2 regions of the Comamonas aquatica genome follow, and region 1 is predicted to be linked to the other one. Evidence: predicted binding sites of a transcription regulator. Region 1 holds the regulator's gene; the other holds the start of a gene.
The links. Region 1 encodes sigma-54, which starts transcription at its own class of promoters, with help from an activator protein. Its sites were predicted from a motif close to TGGCANGNAANCTGCTTT; they were not measured.

Region 1 (3,408 bases):
GAGATCAACGGCGCCGTCAGCCAGATGGACCAGGGCACGCAGCAGAACGCCGCCCTGGTCGAACAGGCCACCGCCGCCGCGCAGTCGTTGCAGCAGCAGGCGCACCAGCTGGCCGAGGTGGTCGGCGGCTTCAAGCTGGACCACGCGCCCGCCACGCAGGCCCTGGCCCTGCGCTGACACACCGCCGGGCACGCGCAGCGCGGGCCCGCGGGGTTTTAAAAAGAGAGCTGCTCGCGCGCTTGCATAAAAGGGTTCAGATGGTTTTCCATCTGAACCCTTTGTGTATGGAGCGCCAGCAGCTCTCTTTTTGATGATTGGCCGCTGTGTCGGTGCTGTCCCACCGGCTGCCCCCACCGGACCGGAACGCGTCTACAGCGCCTTGCGCAGGTTGGCCGGGGCGATCTTCAAGGCCTCGCGGTACTTGGCCACGGTGCGGCGCGCGCACTCGATGCCCTGCTCCTTGAGCATGTCCGCGATCTGGCTGTCGGACAGCGGTTTCTTCGGGCTCTCGGCCGCGACGAACTGCTTGATCAGCGCGCGCACCGCCGTGCTGGAGGCGTTGCCCCCGGTCTCCGTGCCCAGGCCCGAGCCGAAGAAGAACTTCAGCTCGTAGGTGCCGTGCGGCGTGGCCATGTACTTGGCCGTGGTCACGCGGCTGATGGTCGATTCGTGCAGGCCCAGTTCGTCGGCAATGTCGCGCAGCACCAGCGGGCGCATGGCCAGCTCGCCGTGCACGAAAAAGTTCTTCTGCCGGTCGACGATGGCCTTGGACACGCGCAGGATGGTGTCGAAGCGCTGCTGCACGTTCTTGATGAACCAGCGCGCCTCCTGCAGCCGCTGCTGCAGGCCGGCGTGCCCGTCGCTGCCCTTGTGGCTGCGCAGGGCGTTGGCGTACACGTCGTGCACGCGCAGGCGCGGCATCACGTCCGGGTTCAGCTGCACGCTGAACTGCGCCAGGCCATCCCCCCCCTTGCGCGCTGTTTTCTTGACGATCACGTCGGGCACGATGATGTGGCGCTCGACATCGGTGAAGCGCCGCCCCGGCTTGGGCTCCAGCCGAGCGATGACGCCCAGCGCGGCGCGCACCTTGGCCTCGGGCAGGCCGCAGGCCTGCATCAGCTTGCGCACATCGCGCCGCGCCAGCATTTCCAGCGGCTGGGCGCAGACCTGCAGCGCCACCCCCAGCATCTCGTCCTGCGGATCCTCGCGGTGCAGGTGCAGCAGCTGCAGGCGCAGGCATTCGGCCAGGTCGCGGGCGCCCACGCCCACGGGCTCCAGCGACTGCAGCAGGCGCAGGGCCACGGTGAAGCGGTGCACCAGCTCGTCCAGCTGCTCCAGATCGTCGGTGCCGGCCAGGCCCTCAGCCAACGCCTGCAGCGGGTCCTCGAGGTAGCCATCGTCGTTGAGGTTTTCGATCAGGAAACGCAGCGCATAGCGGTCGATCTCGGACAGGCGCAGCGACAGCGCCTGCTGGTGCAGGAAATCGGTCAGCGACTCGTGCGCGCCCGCCAGGTCCAGGGCCGTGGGGGCATCCTCGTCGTCATTGCGGTTGCCGCGCGCCGGGGCGTCGCCGCCCCATTCGCTGTCGTCGTGCGCGATGTCGACGCTGCCGTCGCCCTCCCAGTCGCTGGGCACGTCGCTGTCGGGCGCCGCGGATTCCTGGTCTTTTTGGCCTTCAGCGCTTGCGGCACCTGCGCTGTCTGCTATGGAATATGGTGTTTCGTCGACCGAGCCGCCCTCGTGCTGGGCGGGCTCGTCCGCGGCCTGCAGGCCGAACTCCTCGCGCGGGGCGTCGTCCGAGGCCAGCTCCAGAAACGGGTTGTCGTCGAGCATTTGCTCGACTTCCTGGGACAACTCCAGGGTGGATAGCTGCAACAGCCGGATGGATTGCTGCAACTGCGGCGTGAGCGCCAGATGCTGTGAGACCCGCAGTGACAAACCTGGCTTCAACGCTGTACCCCCTCGAACTTTCTTGTGATTGCCGACGCTGCCGGGCCAGACTACATGCGGAAGTGCTCGCCCAGGTAGACCCGGCGCACATCCGGGTTCTCGACGATCTCCTCGGGTGTGCCCTGGGCGAGTACTGTGCCATCGCTGATGATGAAGGCGTGGTCACAGATACCCAGTGTTTCGCGCACGTTGTGATCGGTAATCAGCACACCGATGCCGCGTTCCTTGAGGAAGCCGATGATGCGCTGGATCTCGATCACGGCGATCGGATCGATGCCGGCGAAGGGCTCGTCCAGCAGGATGAAGCGCGGGTTGGAGGCCAGGGCGCGCGCGATCTCCACGCGGCGGCGCTCGCCGCCGGACAGCGCCAGCGACGGCGACTTGCGCAGGTGCTCGACGCGCAGCTCCTGCAGCAGGCTGGTCAGTTGCTGCTCGATGGCAGCGGCACTCAGGGGCTGGCCGGCCGCATCCGTCTGCAGCTCCAGCACGGCGCGCACGTTGTCCTCGACATTCAGCTTGCGAAAGATCGAGGCTTCCTGCGGCAGGTAGGACAGCCCCAGGCGCGAGCGCTGGTGGATGGGCATGTTGCCCACGGACTGGCCGTCGATCAGGATGTCGCCGCCATCGCAGCGCACCAGACCCACGATCATGTAGAACGAGGTGGTCTTGCCCGCGCCGTTGGGGCCGAGCAGGCCCACCACCTCGCCCTTTTGCACCGTCATGGACACGTCCTTGACCACCTTGCGGCTGCCATAGGTCTTGGCCAGGTGGCGCGCCTCCAGCTTGCTGGTGGCACGCGTGTCACGAGAATCTTCTGCCATCACTGTCCTTGGGAGTTCAGACCACCCGACGGCTGCAAGGGCTGGGCCGGTGCCGGCGCGGGGCTGCTGCCCGGCGTGGACTTGGGCGCCAGGATGGCGCGCACGCGGCCGCCCGAGCCTGCGGGTGCCGACGAAGGCAGGTTGCTGCGCTTTTCGCCGTCGACCGTGAACACATCGGTCAGGTTGTTGTAGGTAATGACGCTGCCCATGATGTCGTCGCTGAGCTTGCCGCCGGTGTAGCGGCGCAACTGGCCGCGGCGGATCAGCTTCACATCGTCGGTGCGGCCGTTGTACTCAATGACCTCGGCCTCGCCCTCGACAAACTCTTCGGGGGCGCCGGGCGCCGTGTCGCGTTTCTGGCGGAAGAAAGCGCGCTTGCCGGCTTCGGCCTTGACCATGCCGTGCTGGTAGCCTTCGCCGTCCTGGCGCACGTCCAGCTGCGCGCCGCGCAGCACGATGGAGCCTTTGGTCATCACCACATTGCCGGTGAACACGCTGGTCTGCTTGAGCTCGTCGTGGCGCAAGGCATCGGCTTCGATGTTCATGGGCTTGTCGCGGTCGGCACGCTCGGCATGCGCCACGCCAGAAGCCCCCGCAAGGGCAGTCAACAACAGGCAGGTGAGGAGTTTGGGTGTCA
Region 2 (3,408 bases), 720 kb from region 1:
TGGCGATGATGATGTTCTTGACGTTGAGGTTGTTCCACTCGTCCCAGACCCAGAAGCCGATGCCCACGCCGCCGGTCAGCATCTCGGCCGCCACGATCACCAGCCAGGCTGTGCCCACGGCCAGGCGCACGCCGGTCAGCAGGTAGGGCAGCACGGCCGGGAACAGGATGGTGGTGGCGATCTTCCACTCCGACAGGTTCAGCACCCGTGCCACGTTCATGTAGTCCTGGGGTACGCGTTGCACGCCGACGGCGGTGTTGATCACCATGGGCCAGATGGAGCAGATGAAGATGGTCCAGATGGCGGCCGGGTTGGCCCCCTTGAACACCAGCAGGCCGATGGGCAGCCAGGCCAGGGGCGAGACCGGACGCAGCAGGCTGATCAGCGGGTTGACCATGCGCGACAGGAAGCTGAAGCGCCCGATCACAAAGCCCAGCGGGATGCCGACCAGCGCCGCCAGGCCAAAGCCCAGGGCCACGCGCTGCAGCGAGGCCAGCACGTTCCAGCCCACGCCCTGGTCGTTGGGGCCGTTGCGGTAGAAGGGATCGCTGAAGACCTCGACGGCCTGGGCCCAGGTGGCCTGCGGGCCGGGGATGGACTGGCCGGTGCTGCTGGCCACCACGGACCACAGGCCGATCAGCAGCGCCAGGCCCAGGGCCGGTGGCAAGGCCCAGGCCAGCAGGGCCTCCAGCCGCCTGCGCGCGCCGGGCCGGGCGGGTGCGGCGGCGGTGGGTGTCAAGGGTTTTTCGGCTTTGGACAAGGTACTGCCTGCGCTGGTAGCTATGGATTTGGGGGGGGTGTGCGGGGCGTCGCCGGGGGCGGAACGCTCATGCGGGGAGTGGAAGACGGCGCTGACCATGGGGGTTCTCCGTTAGCGTGGTGGCCTCAGGCCTTGATCTTGAAACTGTCGGCGTACTGGGCGGGGTTCTTGCCATCCCACACCACACCGTCCATGAGCTTGCTGCTGCGCATCGCGTCCTTGGGCACGGCCACCTTGAGCTGGCTGGCCGCCTGGGTGTACAGGTCGATGCGGTTGATCTGCTTGGCCACGGCCAGGTAGTCGGGGTGGCTCTTGAGCAGGCCCCAGCGCTTGTGCTGCGTCAGGAACCACATGCCATCGCTCAGGTAGGGGAAGTTCACCGCCCCGTCGTTGAAGAACTTCATGTGGTGGGGGTCGTCCCAGGTCTTGCCCAGGCCGTTCTGGTAACGGCCCAGGATGCGCTGGTTGATGGCGTCCACACTGGTGTTGATGTAGGACTTCTGGGCCACGGTCTCGGCCATCTTCAGCTTGTTTTGCAGGCTGGCATCGATCCAGCGGCTGGCTTCCAGAATCGCCATGATCACGGCACGGCAGGTGTTGGGGTACTTCTGCGCGAACTCGCCGGTGGCGCCCAGCACCTTCTCGGGGTGGTCTTTCCAGATGTCCTGGGTGGTGTTGGCCGTGATGCCGATGCCATCCATGATGGCGCGGTGGTTCCAGGGTTCGCCCACACAGAAGCCGTCCATGTTGCCCACGCGCATGTTGGCCACCATCTGTGGCGGCGGCACGGTGATCAGCTTGGCGCCCGACAGCGGGTTGATGCCGGCGGCCGCCAGCCAGTAGTGCATCCACATGGCATGGGTGCCTGTGGGGAAGGTGCCGGCAAAGGTGTAGTCGCGCGGGTTCTGGGCCATGGCCTTGGCCAGGCTGGGGCCGTCCACGGCGCCCTTGTCGGCCAGGGCCTTGGACAGGGTGATGGCCTGGCCATTCTGGTTCAGGCCCATGAGCACGGCCATGTCCTTCTTGGGGCCTCCCACGCCCAGGTGCAGGCCGTAGACCAGACCGTAGAGCACATGGGCAAAGTCCAGCTCGCCATTGACCAGCTTGTCACGCACGCCGGCCCAGCTGGCTTCCTTGCTGGGGGTGATCTTCACGCCGTACTTCTGATCCAGGCCCAGTACCGAGGCCATGACCACGCTGGCGCAGTCGGTCAGCGGGATGAAGCCGATCCGGACCTCTTTCTTTTCCGGAGTGTCGGAGCCGGCGGCCCAGACGCCGCCATGGCCCAGCTGGGTGAACAGGGCGGTGCCTGCCGCGGCCCCTGCGGTCTGGCGCAGGAACTGGCGGCGCGAGGCCTGGGGATCGGCGGGGCGGTGTGGGGCGTGCTGTGCCATGGAGGGCTCCTTCAATGCGTGGGCAAAATCGAAAGATGGTCCCGCTAAGCACAACGGCGTCCCGATCCTTCCTGCAGGCAGGGGGATGGGGACGCCGTTGTCCATAGGGGGGAATGGGTGGATCCCTGACCGCCTTTGGCCGAGATTCGCCAAGCAAGAAGCAGAAACTGTGCCAGCTGCCACCGACCCTGGATGTCCCAGGCAGGGCGGCCCGGTGCAGCCCATGCGGTTGCTGCAATGCAGCAAAGTGGTGCCGAAGCAGCCTGCTTTTGGTGCGTGGCCGCCCGCATGCCCCGCGTGTGCGGGGGGCAGGCGCTGCCGGGCTCAGCCGGCGTGGCCGGGCAGGGGCAGCAGGTCGGCCATGGCCAGCATGGCCTCGGCCACGTCGATGAGGCGGCGGTTCTGGTTCATCGCCGTCTGGCGCAGCAGCTTGTGGGCCTCGGCCTCGCTCATGCCGCGGTGGGTCATCAGCAGGCCCTTGGCGCGCTCCACGGTCTTGCGTTCGGTCAGCGCCGTGCGCACGGTCTCCAGCTCATGGTGCATGGCCTGCAGGCGCAGCGACTGCTCCTGCACCAGGGCCATCACGGACTGGCCCAGTTGGGGGGCGTAGTCGGTGCCGGGGCGCAGCACCAGGTTGGTGTTGGAGGTGTTGAAGAAGTCCGGCAGGGCCCCGGCCGCGTCGCTGGCGCTGTGCAGCATGCTTTGTGGGTGGGCCAGGGCCGCCTGGGCAGCCTGCAGCTGGGTGTGACAATGCTGCAGCAGCTCGTCGGCCAGCGTGGTCTCGATCTCGTACATGGTGTCCATGCGCAAGGTGCAGGCGTCAAACCAGATCTCGCCCAGCTCCATGTCCAGCGGGGCGTCGGCGGGCGAGGTGCAGCCGATGCGGCGCAGCCGCTCGATGGTGGTCAGGTGGGGGCTGTGCATGCAGGCGGCCTGCCACAGGGCCAGCGGGGTGGCGGGGGCGCATTCGGCAAAGACCTGCAGGCAGCGCTCCTGTGAGTCGATCAGGTGCAGCCAGTGCTGCTGGCGGGTGGCGGTGCTGGTGCCGCTGCTGAAGACCGTGGCACCGGTGGCGCGTTCCTGGCCGGCCAGCTCCTTGCCCTGCATGAAGTGCAGCATGGCAATCAGCAGGCGCGAGATGTCGGGGTGGGTGGCGCTGTCGGCGGCCTCGAAGACCACGGCCAGCAGGCCGGCGATCAGGCGGATGTAGGCCTGGGTGGCGGCATCGGGGCTGAGGTCCAGCGCGGCGATGCG

Region 2: the regulator sigma-54 is predicted to act here: its motif matches at 2,312-2,329, upstream of KAQ61_RS12275 (CmpA/NrtA family ABC transporter substrate-binding protein).

What each region holds. Positions count from the first base shown of each region.
Region 1 is NZ_CP072916.1:3,311,062-3,314,469, forward strand. Features, by position in the region: gene KAQ61_RS15620 (methyl-accepting chemotaxis protein) at 1-177, shown strand, start outside; gene KAQ61_RS15625 (RNA polymerase factor sigma-54) at 370-1,950, opposite strand; gene lptB (LPS export ABC transporter ATP-binding protein) at 2,001-2,771, opposite strand; gene lptA (lipopolysaccharide transport periplasmic protein LptA) at 2,771-3,408, opposite strand, start outside.
Region 2 is NZ_CP072916.1:2,595,813-2,599,220, reverse strand. Features, by position in the region: gene ntrB (nitrate ABC transporter permease) at 1-859, opposite strand, end outside; gene KAQ61_RS12275 (CmpA/NrtA family ABC transporter substrate-binding protein) at 886-2,154, opposite strand; gene KAQ61_RS12270 (nitrate regulatory protein) at 2,479-3,408, opposite strand, start outside.